DNA from 2 places in the Bacillus sp. TL12 genome. Region 1 is predicted to be linked to the other one. Evidence: riboswitches for the same ligand, from Rfam matches in the RefSeq annotation. Region 1 holds a riboswitch; the other holds the start of a gene.
What was found. A riboswitch is a leader RNA that binds a small molecule or an ion and turns the genes downstream of it on or off. The one in region 1 is predicted to bind S-adenosylmethionine.

Region 1 (7,551 bases):
CCATTAATTCCATACGCTTTGCATTCATTTCTTTTAACTTATTCTTCATTTTAGAAAGGCGACGTTCTAACTCATCAATTTGTTCCAATACACCTGCATACATTTCCTCTAGACGAGCGACTTGCCCTTCATAATATGCAACTTCTTCTAATGCACGTTCATGTAGTTGCATTTCCCCTGCTTCTTGTGCGATTATCGCCTGCTTTGATCTCTTATTTACGAAATAACGAGCCTGCTCAAGTTCACGAGCAAAGTTAGATTTTAATGTTTTATGGCGCTGAATTAATTTTTCAATTTTTGTTACTTCACGCTCACTATCGCGTAAATATTGATTTAACATAGCGATTGGATTTTTTCTTTCTTTTTCATCTAAAACATTATGAAAATCTGCTAAAATTGCATCACGTACACGCCCGAATAAAGATTGTTTCATTATAATCTTCCTCTCTTTTACTTTATGATTTAAATTGTTTTATATTAGTTTTTCATTAACTTGTTCCACTCATCTTCAAAGTTGCTATATGGTTTAGATCCTTCTGAAGCGGAATCAACTACTGCATCTTTATCTTTTTTCCACTCACGGTATCCATAGTATAGTACTACTAATGCTGCGATACCGATTAACGCTGGAGAATGGGAAAGAGCAATTGACAATCCGATTAAACCGATAATACCCCAAGCTAACTTTCCAAAAAATGATTGTGCTCGCACAAATGATTTATAGCTCCAGTACACAATTCCTGCTCCAATTGCAAATCCTACAATACCAGCAAGACTACCAAGAGCAATTAAAGCCAAAATACCAGCTGCGATAAACGCTAAAAATTGTTTCATCTTGTGCTCGCCTCCCTTCGATTTGATACTCTTATCTTAACTATTTTTTCATTTTTCCATAACGAGCTTAAGAACCGTTTTCTAATCAGACTTAAGACCTATTCCAAGTCAGTCTTATATTAAGGTAAATATAAAAAAGGATGCCTCGTATAAAGCATCCTTTTTCTTTATGCTGTTTTATGATATTGCTTTTTTTCCGCTACTTTTGAAAACTTTGGAAAACCAATTAAAATAGAAACTATACCGCATACCCCAACTAAGATTGGATAAAACGCATATGGTAACAATTCAACAGGTGACAATGCTGCAAATCCTGCTGCCGTTAACATTTGAGCACCATATGGAACTAATCCTTGTATGCAACATGAAAAAAGATCTAACACACTTGCTGATTTTCGTGGATCAATTTCATATTGATCAGCAATATTTTTTGCAAGCGGACCAGTAAATATAATAGAAATTGTGTTATTCGCTGTACAAATATTCGTCAGACTAACTAAACTAGCGATTCCGAATTCTGCACCTTTTTTCGAACGAATATTACGTGTTAATGTATTCATTAAATATTGAATACCACCATTATATTGAATGATTTCAACCATTCCACCGATTAAAATTGCCAGTAATACAAGCTCCATCATTCCATTTATCCCTGTTGTAACACTTTTAAAGAAGCTAGCTAATGTATAGCTTCCATCAATAAGACCAATAAAACCGGCTAGAACTGTTCCGCCTGCTAACACAACGAGCACATTCCATCCAAGTAAAGCTGTGATAAGCACAACCGCATACGGCAATATTTTCACCCAATCAAATGTGTGAGCTTTGATTTCCGTATGATTTCCTAATGTAAGGAAAACCAATACTATAATTGTAATAATTGCGGCTGGTAAAACAATTAAAAAGTTTGTTTTAAACTTATCTTTCATTTCCGTACCTTGTGAACGAACAGCTGCAATTGTCGTGTCAGAAATAAACGATAGATTATCACCAAACATCGCTCCGCCAACAACAGTTGCCATCGTTAACGCAATAGAAATATCTGTTTGCTGGCTAATCCCGACTGCAATTGGTGCTATCGCTGCAATAGTCCCCATCGAAGTTCCCATTGCTAGTGAAATAAAAGCACCTATAACAAAAATTCCCGCAACAATGAACCCTTGCGGTAAAATAGATAGCGCTAAATTAACTGTAGAGTCAACTCCGCCCATTCCTTTTGCTGTTTCAGAAAACGCACCAGCAAGTACAAAAATCAACACCATAATCATAATATCCGGATTACCAGCCCCTTTGGCAAACCGTTCTACTTTTGATGTAAAGCTTTCTTTCCTGTTCATCACTAATGCAGTCCCTACAGCAATTAAAATAGCGACAAGTATCGGCAATTTATAAAAATCCCCTGTAATAATTCCAGAACCAATAAATAGCGCTAAGAATATTCCAAGCGGTAATAATGCTAAGCCATTCCCTTTCGTTTGTTTCAAAATAACATCTCTCCCTAGTTCTAAAACCTTTTCTATCTCATAACAAAAGACCTCTTCCGAAAAGAAGAGGTCTTATATACTTATAAGAAACACTCTCCTCATCTGTCAAGCACATGCTTGCTGGATTTGGCACAGCACTCTATTATGAGTCCGCTGCCGAGGCATCGTAGGGCCAGTCCCTCCGCCTCTCTTTATAAGAAGGTTTCATATTTTATTTTTAATAATAATTTCTTCCCTAACTTTACTCGCTTACAAATCAAAAGTCAATTATTATTTGTATGAAAATAATTGGTATTTTTTGATATTTATAAAAAATTACGAATAAATCCGCATAACGAAAAGAAAATCAACATTTTAACTTTCGAATTTCTTTTTCTAAAATTGTAATCCAAGGAAACTTGTCCTTTCCAATTACTTCGATAAGCCATTTTGCTGTATCCCACGCTTCATTATATTCCTCTTTAGAAATAGCTCCATCTATATAAGCCTCTTCTAATTCATCTTCATCCAACAAATATACATCACCATTCGGTAATAGCACTACATCTAAATATAAATCATCAAAATACGGCATACCTCGTTCATCTATTTTATATTTTTTCGCCACATCAATATAATACTGTACTAATTCCTTTTTTTCATTTAACATAGCTGTAATCGCAAAGTTCTTATCACTAATAAAATACTGCACCCATATATATCCATCATTTACAATACAAAGTTTTTGGTTGTTATATTGCTTGTAACTGGGCTCTTTCACTTTTTGCATACACAGCACACCTAACATCCCTTGCTCAATTGTCTTCACTTCATATGTTTTCTCTATCAACCGTTCCCAAGTAGAGCCATCGCCATATTTTCGTTTCATTATTCTTTAACTCCTTTTCTATACAAAAAAGCCCCCACATCTTATGCGAGGGCTCTGCCAATAGCTATTAAGCTGCCTGTTTTTCGGAAAGCTCTTTTAGATAAGCTTGTCCTTTTGCATCGTCATATTGACCTTCCCACTTAGACATAACAACAGCTGCTAAAGAGTTACCCACTACGTTAACTGCCGTACGTGCCATATCTAAAATGCGGTCAATACCTGCGATAAATGCTAATCCTTCTGCCGGAATACCTACTGTACCTAATGTTGCTAATAATACAACAAATGATACACCCGGTACACCTGCAATCCCTTTAGATGTAACCATTAATACAAGCAATAATGTAATTTGCTGCGTAAGAGATAAATCAATACCATACATTTGCGCTAAGAAAATCGCTGCAATAGCTTGATATAACGTAGATCCATCTAAGTTAAATGAATAACCTGTTGGAATAACGAAAGATGTAATTGCTTTCGGACAACCGAACTTCTCCATTTTCTCCATGATTTTCGGTAAAACCGTTTCTGAGCTTGCAGTAGAATACGCTAAAATAAGCTCGTCTTTTAAGATCTTAAAGAATTGGAAAATGTTAATACCAAATATTTTCGCTGTAAGTCCTAATACTACTACCACGAAGAAAATCATGGATCCGTAAACAACAATCACTAGTTTACCTAATGGAATTAATGAAGCAAGACCAAATTTAGAAACCGTTACACCAATTAAAGCGAATACACCAAACGGCGCGAATTTCATAACTTGGTTTGTTACATAAAACATTGAATCCGCTACACCTTGGAAAAATTGAAGAACCGGTCTTCCTCTTTCACCGATTGCTGCAATCCCTAAACCAAATAGTACAGAGAAGAAAATAATAGCAAGCATATCACCTTTTGCTAATGATTCTACAATATTTGTCGGAACAATGTTTACAAATGTATCCGCAAAAGAGTGACTCTGCACTTGCTCTGTCGTTTGCGTATATTTAGAAATATCTGTCTTCGTTAACTCATCCATATTTACGCCTTTTCCTGGTTGGAAAATATTCGCTACCAGTAGACCAACAACAATTGCAACTGTTGTAATAATTTCAAAATAAAGAATTGTCTTTCCGCCTAATCGTCCTAGCTTTTTCACATCACCAACGCCAGCAACACCAACAACGATGCTCGCTACGACAATCGGTACAACAATCATTTTAATTAATCGGATGAAAATATCACCAATTGGTTGTAAGTATCCTGCAACTGCTGCATTGCCATAAAAAATCGCCCCTACTGCAATACCAAGCGCAAGTCCTATTAAAATTTGCCATGCAAGTCCTATCCTTTTCATACTTGCTGCAACCCCCTTCTTAGATACTCTAACTCTGCATTTCTCTTTTTCTATAAAACTAAGAAATTAAGAGTATTACATATTATTCGACAATTCACTACATTTTTGTCCCTGTTAAAAATGATAAATCAAAAAATGAAATCTGACAACAAAATAAGTTTGCGTGAACACAAATAATTTTCTTGACAAAAACAAAACCCATGTCAGAAAACCTAACATGAGAACGATTCCTTAAAGTGTTTATCGGTGTTCTCTCTCCTTTATTTTCATTACATCCAACGAAATAATATACAAAAATTACCTTATTCCCGACAATTCATAGTACATTTATAAAACTTTCGTTACATTATGATTACAATAATAGACAGTATTCTTCCAATTATGATATATACATCATAGGGAAAGGAGCTAAACCACTATGAAAAAGAAATACGTCGCTTTCAGCGTATTAACAGCAAGTGCTATTTTTGTTTCTCCATTGCAGTCAGTTACATATGCAGAAACAAGTCAAGATAAATTATCTAATATTCAATCCGAATTAGAGGGTAACCAACAAGAATTACAGAACAAGTCAGCAGAAAAAGAACAGATGGAAAAGGAAATTCAAGACTTACAAAAAAAGATTGATGAGTTAACAGCTTCTATTAATAAAAATGAAGCTGATTTAAACGATATAAAAACAGAGATTAGTAAAGCACAACAAACAATTGAAGAACAGAAAAAACGTATTGCGCAATTGCAAACAAATATTGCCACTCGTCAGGACGTCATTAAACAACGACTTCAATCCATGCAAGAAAAACCTCGAACAAATATCGTAACTGAAGTATTAATGAGCTCAAACAATTTTGCAGATCTTATCGATAATATGTATTCTGTTAGCTTGATTTTAAATAACGATACAGAGATTGTAAAAAAACAAACAACTGATCAAGAAACTGTAAAAACAGAAAAAGAAGCTGTTGAAAAGAAAGAACAACAATTAAACGAATCAAAACAAAAATTAGAACAAAAGCAGCAAGAACTTCAAAAGAATCAGCAAGAACAACAAGCACTTATTAGCGATTTACACGCTAAAGTATCAAAGGTAGATTCTGAGATTGAAGGTTTAGAAGAATCTAAAAGCATTTTAGAAAATCAACGCCTGGCTGTTCAAAAAGCGATTGAAGAAGAAAAACGAGCAGAAGAAGCTCGTAAAGCTGAAGAAACACGAAAGGCAGAGGAAGCTCGTAAAGCTGAGGAAGCACAGAAACAGGCTTCACAAACCGCTTCTGCTAAGGAAGGTATACAAGTTGCTCCAACACCGCAAGATATAAATAAAAACGGCTTTATAAAACCAGCAACTGGAAGATTCAGTTCAGGATTTAACGATCCTTCACGAGGTCACCACGCTGGTTTAGATATCGCAGCTTCTGGTACAGTACCAATTGTAGCAGCCGCTGATGGTGTTGTAATTCGATCTGATATGTCATCTAGTTATGGAAATGTTGTCTATTTATCACATCGTATGAACGGCAAAACATATACAACAGTATACGCTCATATGAGCAGCCGCTCTGTATCTGTCGGACAAACTGTAAAACAAGGGCAACAATTAGGTTTCATGGGAAACACCGGGCAATCTACTGGTCAACATTTACATTTTGAAATTCATATTGGTGAATGGAATGTAGGTAAAACAAATGCAGTTGATCCAGCACCTTATATTTAACGGCAAAAAAACTCGGCGTATGCCGAGTTTTTTATATAAATAATACATAATATACATAACCTAAATGTAGTTATACTGTCCCGCCTATCATTATTTAACAATATATATTCTAAAACATACCTTTTACCTAGCGATTAAAATGAATAAAAGCAACAAAACTAAAATTAAATTAAAAGCAGGGAAAGATCCCCGCTCATTTTGTAAACATTTTAAATACACCAATTGCATTTAAAAACACAATCACTACCGTTACCGGAATAATGTAGCGTAGCAAGAAAAACCATACGTTAAATAATGTTTTTCCTTTCGTTTCTGTAACTTCTAATTCTTTCATTAATAAATCTTTACTCATTTTATTCGGTACAAACAGTGAAATTGCTAGTACTCCTAACGGGAGCAACACATTACTTACTGCAAAATCCACTAAGTCAAAAAATGTTTTTCCGAAGACTTTCACATCACTCATAACTCCAAATGATAAAGCTGATGGAATTCCAACCGCAAAAATGAGTAATCCAATAATAAATGATGCTGAAGGACGTTTTTTCTCATTATCTTTCGCTACAGATGCAACAACAATTTCAAGCATTGAGATTGCAGAAGTTAACGTTGCAAAGAAGAATAAAATTAAAAACATAATAAAGAAAAATTGTCCGAATGGTATTTTCGCAAATACAGCTGGAAGAATAATAAACAATAAACCCGGTCCCTCTGTTGGTTTAACCCCTAATGCAAATATCGCCGGAAAAATCGCTAATCCTGCAAGCACTGTAACAAAAACTGTTAAGCTTACAATCGAGGTTGCGGATTTCGCTAAATGCTCTTCTTTTTTTAAGTATGAGCTATATGTTACCATTACTGAAGCACCTACTGTTAATGAAAAAAAGGATTGTCCCATCGCATACAAAATCGTATCAGCTGTTAATTTTGAAAAATCTGGTTTTAAGAAAAACTCAACGCCAGCCCATGCCCCATCAAGTGTAAGAGCACGAATAATGATAGCAATAAATAAAATAAATAATAGCGGCATCATATATTTACTTGCCTTTTCGATCCCTTTTTCCACACCTTTACTCACTACATAAATAGTGCAAAGCATAAAGATTAACTGAGCACCTACTGCACTAGCAGGATTCGAAATTGTTTGCTCGAACAATTTTCCGTATTCCACTGCACCATTCCAAAAGTTACCAGTCACACTATAATATAAATATAATAAAATCCATCCACCTACAACACTATAGAAGGATAGTACACTAAAACAAGTAACAACTCCCATACGACCAATCCATGGATATAATTTACTATTTGGTAC
Region 2 (7,551 bases), on a different contig from region 1:
ATTCAAATTAAAAAATTAACATCAAACCATTCTTTTGAGATGGGTGAGAGCATCCAGCCATGCATAGAAGCGGTCAGTGCCTTTTTAGCCCTATGCCATGTAAAAACAGAAGGAGATAATGAGTGAAAGCCTCTTTCTGTTCTTCATAGCCTCAATTTATCCCGCATTAACGGGCAGTAAGGCCTCCACCTCAATATTCAGTGAGAAACGAGGAAGATAGGTGGCGGATAACTGTCCGTAAAAGCCCGATTGATTCAACTAACCATCCGTGGTGGATGAAGAAAACCCCCACGGATGGAAGTTTCACTTTATATGTTAAAAAATCAAATTGGATTTATATACTTTGCTGCCACCATACTGGCAGCTTTTTTCGTTAAAACTCTAACCTTTTCTTTACAAAATCTTATTATTCCCTCAATAAAATCTTATTAAAATAGAAGATATCATCTGAATATATATGTAAATGAGAGGAGAGAGGTTTCATGAAGGTCAGCTCCTTATATAAAGTAGAATGTTACATTTTCAAAGGAATTAACCGTTACTTTGATCAAAAAACATTAAATATCTTTTTCCGCACGATTACACATATCGGTGGTGCAATCTTTTCTATCTCACTCACGTTATGCTTTCTTATCTTTTTAAAAGGTCTTCTGCACAATGCCGCAATTGCAGCAGCTCTTTCATTAGCAATCAGTCACATTCCTGTGCAAATTTTAAAAAGATGGTACCCACGTAAACGGCCTTATTTAACAATTCAAGATGCGAAATACCCATTGCATCCATTACAAGATCATTCATTTCCGTCTGGTCATACAACAGCTATTTTTTCAATTGTTGTTCCATTTATTTGTTATGATACAAGCTTGGCAGCCTTTTTACTTCCATTAGCAATGATTGTAGGAATTTCCCGTATCTATCTTGGGCTTCACTATCCATCAGATGTACTTGTAGGTATGTGCCTTGGCACATGTTCTGGCATCATCTCTTTTTATCAATTCATTCCACTTTTCATGTAAAGGAGCGATTGGATGAGAGTCGCCATATTTACTGATACATTTACACCGCAAGTAAACGGCGTGGCAAAAACATTAGATCGTTTGACCTGTTATTTTCAAAAACAAAATATTTCCTATTCCGTATTTGCACCGCAGCATACAGCAGAAGATGACTTCGTAGCCAATGTGAATAAAATGAGAAGCATCCCGCTGAAAATACTATACCCAGAATGCCGATTTGCTTTTCCAACTCCGCGTATTAAGCGAGAGCTTCTTAGCTTTAGACCCGATATCATTCATGTCGCTACCCCTTTTAACATAGGACTATGCGGCATGTATTACGCAAAAAAATTAAATATCCCTCTCGTCGGTTCTTATCACACTGACTTTGATGCCTACTTGAAGTATTATAAAATTGAATTTTTCTCCAATATGTTATGGAATTATTTAAAATGGTTTCATAGCCATATGCAAAAAAACTTTGTCCCTTCTCTTGAAACATTGCAGCAATTAGCTAAAAAGGAATTTCAAAATTTATATATATGGGCACGGGGAGTAGATGGTTCTCTCTTCCATCCTGCTTACAATAAAGACGTATTCCGAAAAAAATATAATATTACTGCTCCACACATTCTTTCATATGCCGGACGCATCACCCCTGAAAAAGATATTGAGACACTTCGTATATTGATTCAAACAACACTTAAAGAACGAACAGATGATATTCATTGGCTTATTGCCGGAGATGGCCCCCTTGCCAAAGAATTACGTAAAACCGCGCCAACAACTAACGTAACCTTTACAGGATATTTACAAGGAGAAAGCTTAGCAGAAGCTTATGCATGCTCTGATCTAATGGTATTTCCATCGACCACCGAAACATTTGGCAATGTCGTACTTGAATCACTTGTATGTGGTACACCCGTAATTGGCGCAAATGCTGGCGGAATAAAAAATATTATTACAGATGGAAAAACAGGGGTTCTTTGTGAACCAAAAAATGTGAACTCATTCTTATCATCCATTTATCAATTGTTAAATAACGAAGAAATGCGGAAACAACTGAGCATAGCTGCTAGAACCTACGCTACTACACAAAGCTGGGACGAGATTTTTTACGGCTTATACATGCAATATGAAGAGGTGCTTCAGCAAAACAATACCGGACTACTTGCCTAATACTCATAAAATAAAAAGGTATGACGCTATAACGTCATACCTTTTTATTCTTTTTCTCATTCAGTAACCGGACATATTCCTCTTGTGTATTTACATTCATAAACAATTCCTTCGCCACATTCCATTCTTCTTCCATCACATACTTTACATGACACTGCGATAAAAGCTGTCCCACACTTCGTTTTTCTTCATGTAACAATGCGTATATTTTTTCTTTTACACGATCATGATATGCCGCTAATAATGGCTGCTTTCTTCCATCAATAACCGGAATAATAGCTTCATATTCATCATCTATTTGCCTTGTTAATACTGTGATCCACTCATTTGAAAGATTTGGCGTATCACAAGGAGAAACGATATACCACTCTGCATTTATATGCTCCATTCCTGATACAATCCCCGCAAGCGGTCCATCTCCTTTATAGGAAGGAATATCTTCTATAACAGGAACGTCTACTAAAGTAACAATTCTTTCTCTTATATCAGGATGACTAACGCTAACGACAACTACATCTTGCACGGTAGTCTGCATGACCTGAACAATGTGTTCGATAAAAGTATGTCCTTGCCAGCTTGCTAAGGCTTTTGGCTCACCAAAGCGCCTCGACATACCACCTGCCAATACAATTCCTGCTATTTTTTTCATTGGCGATGCAGCTCAAATGTAATGTGTCCAAGCTCAGGTAAAATCAATTTATTCATCGCAAGACGAACCGCTCCGCTAGAACCAGGCATCGAAAAGACAACTTTTCTCCCTATTGTTCCACCAATCGCTCTACTTAGCATTGCAGCGCTACCGATATCTTCTAAGTAGCTAATCATTCGAAACAGTTCACCAAATCCAACGATTTCCTTATCTAATAATGCTGAAACGGCTTCAATTGTCACATCACGCTTCGTAATGCCTGTTCCGCCGTTTGTTAAGATAACGTCAACATCTTCTTGGTGATAGCCAGATAATACAGCTTGCCTAATATCTTCTTTATCATCTTTTATAATTTCATAAGCAGTTACCGTATGTCCTGCTTCTACTAATAATTCTTTTAATAACTTACCGCTCTTATCTGTCTCTTCTGTACGTGTATCAGAGACCGTAATAATTTTGCAGCGCACTTTTTTTGGCGCTTGTTTTTTATGCTCTATAACGCTCATTTTTATTCGCTCCTTCTTATGAACTACTCATAATTTTATCATATCGGATAGAAAATCTATCAAATATGAAGTACATCACACTTACATAATTATGTAGTGAACGGATAAAGCATTATGATACAATATTAGTATATATAACCATAAAAAGGGAGCTTTATGATTCGAGTGCTATTTAACACTATAAGGCGACATATGCCAATTATCCCATTTCTCATTCTTCTAAACCTTTGCCAACTCATTGCCTATGGATGGGATATCGATGTTTTAAAATTATCTGCCAAAATGTCAGATAGTTCTGACCACACATACTTAACAAGTACAGCAAGCCCTCTCGTACTCGCCTACTTATTTCAATGGACTTGGGATCGTTCGAAACAATCTGATACGAAATAATTTTTTCATAGGAGGTTTATCCATGGAACTTTATCAAAAACTCACAACCGTATTTATCCTTCTATTTGTCGCTTCCATCAGTGCCGGGATGGCGTTAAAGGATGCTGTTCCTTATTCAGCAATCGGTGGCTGGAGATTCGCGACGCTCTTTTTGCTATGCAGTGCATTTTGTGCTGAAAAAGCGCGTCAAAAGAAAGGTTGATGGCATTGTTTCGCAAAAAATCTACACTCTGCTTGGTTAGCTTCCTAAATTTGATTCCATAATTATGTGCAGTGGAATTAGCCAATCTACATGTAAATAGAAAATCCATACAATAAAAAAAGCTTTGCGCCTTCGCGCAAAGCTTTTTCTTCTTATATTATAGACCAGCTTGCTCTTTTAAAGCTGCCGCTTTGTCTGTACGTTCCCATGAAAGGTCTACATCAGTACGTCCGAAGTGGCCGTAAGCTGCTGTTTGTTTGTAAATTGGGCGACGTAAGTCTAACATTTTGATAATGCCAGCTGGGCGAAGATCGAAGTTGTTACGAACTAGTTCTACTAGTACTTCTTCAGATACTTTACCAGTGCCGAATGTATCAACTGAAATTGATACTGGTTGTGCTACACCGATTGCGTATGCAAGTTGTACTTCTGCTTTGTCAGCAAGACCAGCTGCTACGATGTTTTTCGCAACATAACGAGCTGCGTACGCTGCAGAACGGTCAACTTTTGTTGCATCTTTACCAGAGAATGCACCGCCGCCGTGACGAGCGTATCCACCGTAAGTATCAACGATAATTTTACGTCCTGTTAAACCAGCATCCCCTTGTGGTCCACCGATTACGAAGCGGCCAGTTGGGTTAATGAAGAATTTTGTTTCCTCATCCATTAATTCTGCTGGTACGACAGCTTTGATTACATGCTCTTTTAAGTCACGATCGATTTGTTCCCACGTAGCTTCTGGGTGATGCTGCGTTGAAATTACAATTGTATCGATGCGTACTGGTTTACCATTTTCATCATACTCAACTGTAACTTGCGTTTTACCGTCTGGACGTAAATATTCTAATGTTTCATCTTTACGTACTTCCGTTAAACGACGAGCTAATTTGTGAGCAAGTGAGATTGGAAGTGGCATTAATTCTTTTGTTTCATTACATGCGAAACCAAACATTAAACCTTGGTCCCCTGCACCGATTGCCTCAATCTCAGCGTCAGTCATTTGACCTTCACGTGCTTCTAACGCTTGGTCAACACCCATAGCGATGTCAGCAGATTGCTCATCGATAGATGTTAAAACTGCACAAGTTTCTGCATCGAATCCGTATTTTGCACGAGTGTAACCGATTCCTTGGATTGTTTCACGAACGATTTTTGGAATATCTACATAAGTAGAAGTCGTAATTTCCCCCGCTACCAATACTAAACCAGTTGTTACTGTTGTTTCACAAGCTACACGTGCGTTTGCGTCTTTTGCTAAGATCGCGTCTAAAATTGAATCAGAAATTTGGTCACAAATTTTATCTGGATGTCCTTCAGTTACAGACTCAGATGTGAACAGATGACGTTGTTTTGTCATGTGGTAAACCTCCCTACAGTAATTGTATATATTGTACGGAACTCATCCTTAATTTGCCACAAACTGCGACATTCATTTATTCTCCCACACAAGCATAAAGAAAAACCTTTCCTATTTATAGAGAAAAGGTTTAATTTGCTACTTGCATACTGCTTTTTGCCCTTCGCTCTTATCGTTCGAGACCTTTCGCCTCGCACAGGTTTTAGCACCTATTCACTTGTTTTTACCAATACAAGTGAGGTTGCCGGGCTTCATCGGGCCTGTCCCTCCGCCAGCTCGGGATAAGAGAGTATCCGTCCCAACCTATACTAAAGAAATGATATTCATTTGTCAATTAATATTCACATATTCCTACAAGTTTTTCGCATTTCTCCCCGCATTAACGGGCAGTAATATCCCACCCCAAAAAAATTTTGAAAGAACAAAGAAGATATATGTAATAACTGCCCGTAAATGCCCGATTGGTGAGGGCTAACCATCCGTGAAAAACATACGGATGGAAGTTTCACTTTATGTCGAATAAAATATTAATAGGAAAATTATACATTCACACAAACAAAAATAAATAAATAGTATACATTATTTATATGATTGTGTTATACTCTTGGTGGGGATTACGAGAAATATTTCATTAAAATGAAAAGGATGGTATATAAATATGAGTACTGTGAATGTCCAAATTGGATTACACGAATTACTGAACGGAAGCAATGCACAGGTTCAACTAAGCGTTCCACAATTAGTGGAAAAAGTACTAATGAGAAATGAAGGAAAATTAACTTCTACTGGTGCCGTCTCTGCTTCTACAGGAAAGTATACAGGACGTTCTCCTAAAGATAAATTTATTGTGAAAGAAGCATCGGTTGCAGATAAAATCGCTTGGGGATCTGTAAACCAACCGATTTCTGAAGAACATTTTAATAAATTATATACAAAAGTATTAGAATACTTAAAGGAAAAAGACGAATTATTCGTATTTAAAGGATTCGCTGGTGCTGATCGCAACTATCGTCTTCCATTACAAGTTATTAACGAATATGCATGGCACAATTTATTTGTACATCAATTATTTATTCGTCCAACTGAAGAAGAATTAGCAAATCATGAATCTGAATTCACAATTGTTTCTGCACCAAGCTTTAAAGCAGATCCAGAGATTGACGGCACAAACTCTGAAGCATTTATCATGGTTTCATTTGAAAAACGCATCGTATTAATCGGTGGTACGGAATACGCTGGAGAAATGAAAAAATCAATCTTCTCTATCATGAACTTCTTACTCCCAGAACAAGATATTTTATCTATGCACTGCTCTGCAAACGTAGGTGAAGAAGGCGATGTTGCTTTATTCTTCGGTTTATCTGGAACAGGTAAAACAACGCTATCTGCTGATCCACACCGTAAATTAATTGGTGACGATGAACACGGTTGGTCTGATAATGGCGTATTCAATATTGAAGGCGGTTGCTACGCGAAATGTATTAACCTTTCTCATGAGAAAGAGCCTCAAATTTTTGATGCAATTACATTTGGATCAGTGCTTGAGAATGTTGTAATTGATAATCAAACACGTATTGCAGATTATAATGATACTACATTAACAGAAAATACACGTGCTGCATACCCAATTGATGCGATTGATAATATCGTAGTACCAAGTGTTGCAGGACATCCAAATACAATTATTTTCTTAACTGCTGATGCATCTGGAGTATTACCTCCAATCAGTAAATTAAATAAAGAGCAAGCTATGTACCATTTCTTAAGCGGTTACACTAGTAAATTAGCTGGAACTGAGCGCGGCGTAACATCTCCGCAAGCAACATTCTCAACTTGCTTCGGTTCTCCATTCTTACCACTTGATGCATCTCGCTATGCTGAAATGCTTGGTGAAAAGATTGAGAAACATGATGCGAAAGTATTCTTAGTAAACACTGGCTGGACTGGCGGCGAATACGGCGTTGGAAAACGTATGAACTTAGGTTACACTCGCGCAATGGTACAATCAGCATTAAACGGCGAGCTTGATAAAGCTGAAACAGCGAAACATGACATCTTCGGTCTTGAAGTACCACATCATGTACCAGGTGTACCTGATGAAGTATTAATGCCTGAACAAACATGGGCTGATAAAGCAGCTTACAAAGCAAAAGCAATCGAACTTGCAAATGAATTCAAAGAAAACTTCAAGAAATTCGAGAATGTTTCTGAAGATATTATCAAATTGGGCGGTCCAATCGCTTAATTTAAACCTTTACTGTCTGAATGAC

Region 2: linked by a shared signal. The riboswitch ahead of metK (methionine adenosyltransferase) and the one ahead of LOK41_RS12670 (Na+/H+ antiporter NhaC family protein) in region 1 are both predicted to bind S-adenosylmethionine.

What each region holds. Positions count from the first base shown of each region.
Region 1 is NZ_JAJJBY010000011.1:51,299-58,849, reverse strand. Features, by position in the region: gene LOK41_RS12680 (PspA/IM30 family protein) at 1-433, opposite strand, end outside; gene LOK41_RS12675 (lmo0954 family membrane protein) at 478-834, opposite strand; gene LOK41_RS12670 (Na+/H+ antiporter NhaC family protein) at 1,002-2,318, opposite strand; SAM riboswitch class I at 2,414-2,518, opposite strand; gene LOK41_RS12665 (ribonuclease FAU-1 family protein) at 2,665-3,186, opposite strand; gene gltP (glutamate/aspartate:proton symporter GltP) at 3,254-4,525, opposite strand; gene LOK41_RS12655 (murein hydrolase activator EnvC family protein) at 4,944-6,236, shown strand; gene LOK41_RS12650 (sodium-dependent transporter) at 6,430-7,551, opposite strand, start outside.
Region 2 is NZ_JAJJBY010000002.1:114,110-121,660, reverse strand. Features, by position in the region: gene LOK41_RS02575 (phosphatase PAP2 family protein) at 483-1,016, shown strand; gene LOK41_RS02570 (glycosyltransferase family 4 protein) at 1,029-2,174, shown strand; gene mobA (molybdenum cofactor guanylyltransferase) at 2,209-2,823, opposite strand; gene LOK41_RS02560 (MogA/MoaB family molybdenum cofactor biosynthesis protein) at 2,820-3,329, opposite strand; gene LOK41_RS02555 (hypothetical protein) at 3,486-3,722, shown strand; gene LOK41_RS02550 (hypothetical protein) at 3,745-3,924, shown strand; gene metK (methionine adenosyltransferase) at 4,082-5,281, opposite strand; SAM riboswitch class I at 5,448-5,569, opposite strand; gene pckA (phosphoenolpyruvate carboxykinase (ATP)) at 5,940-7,526, shown strand.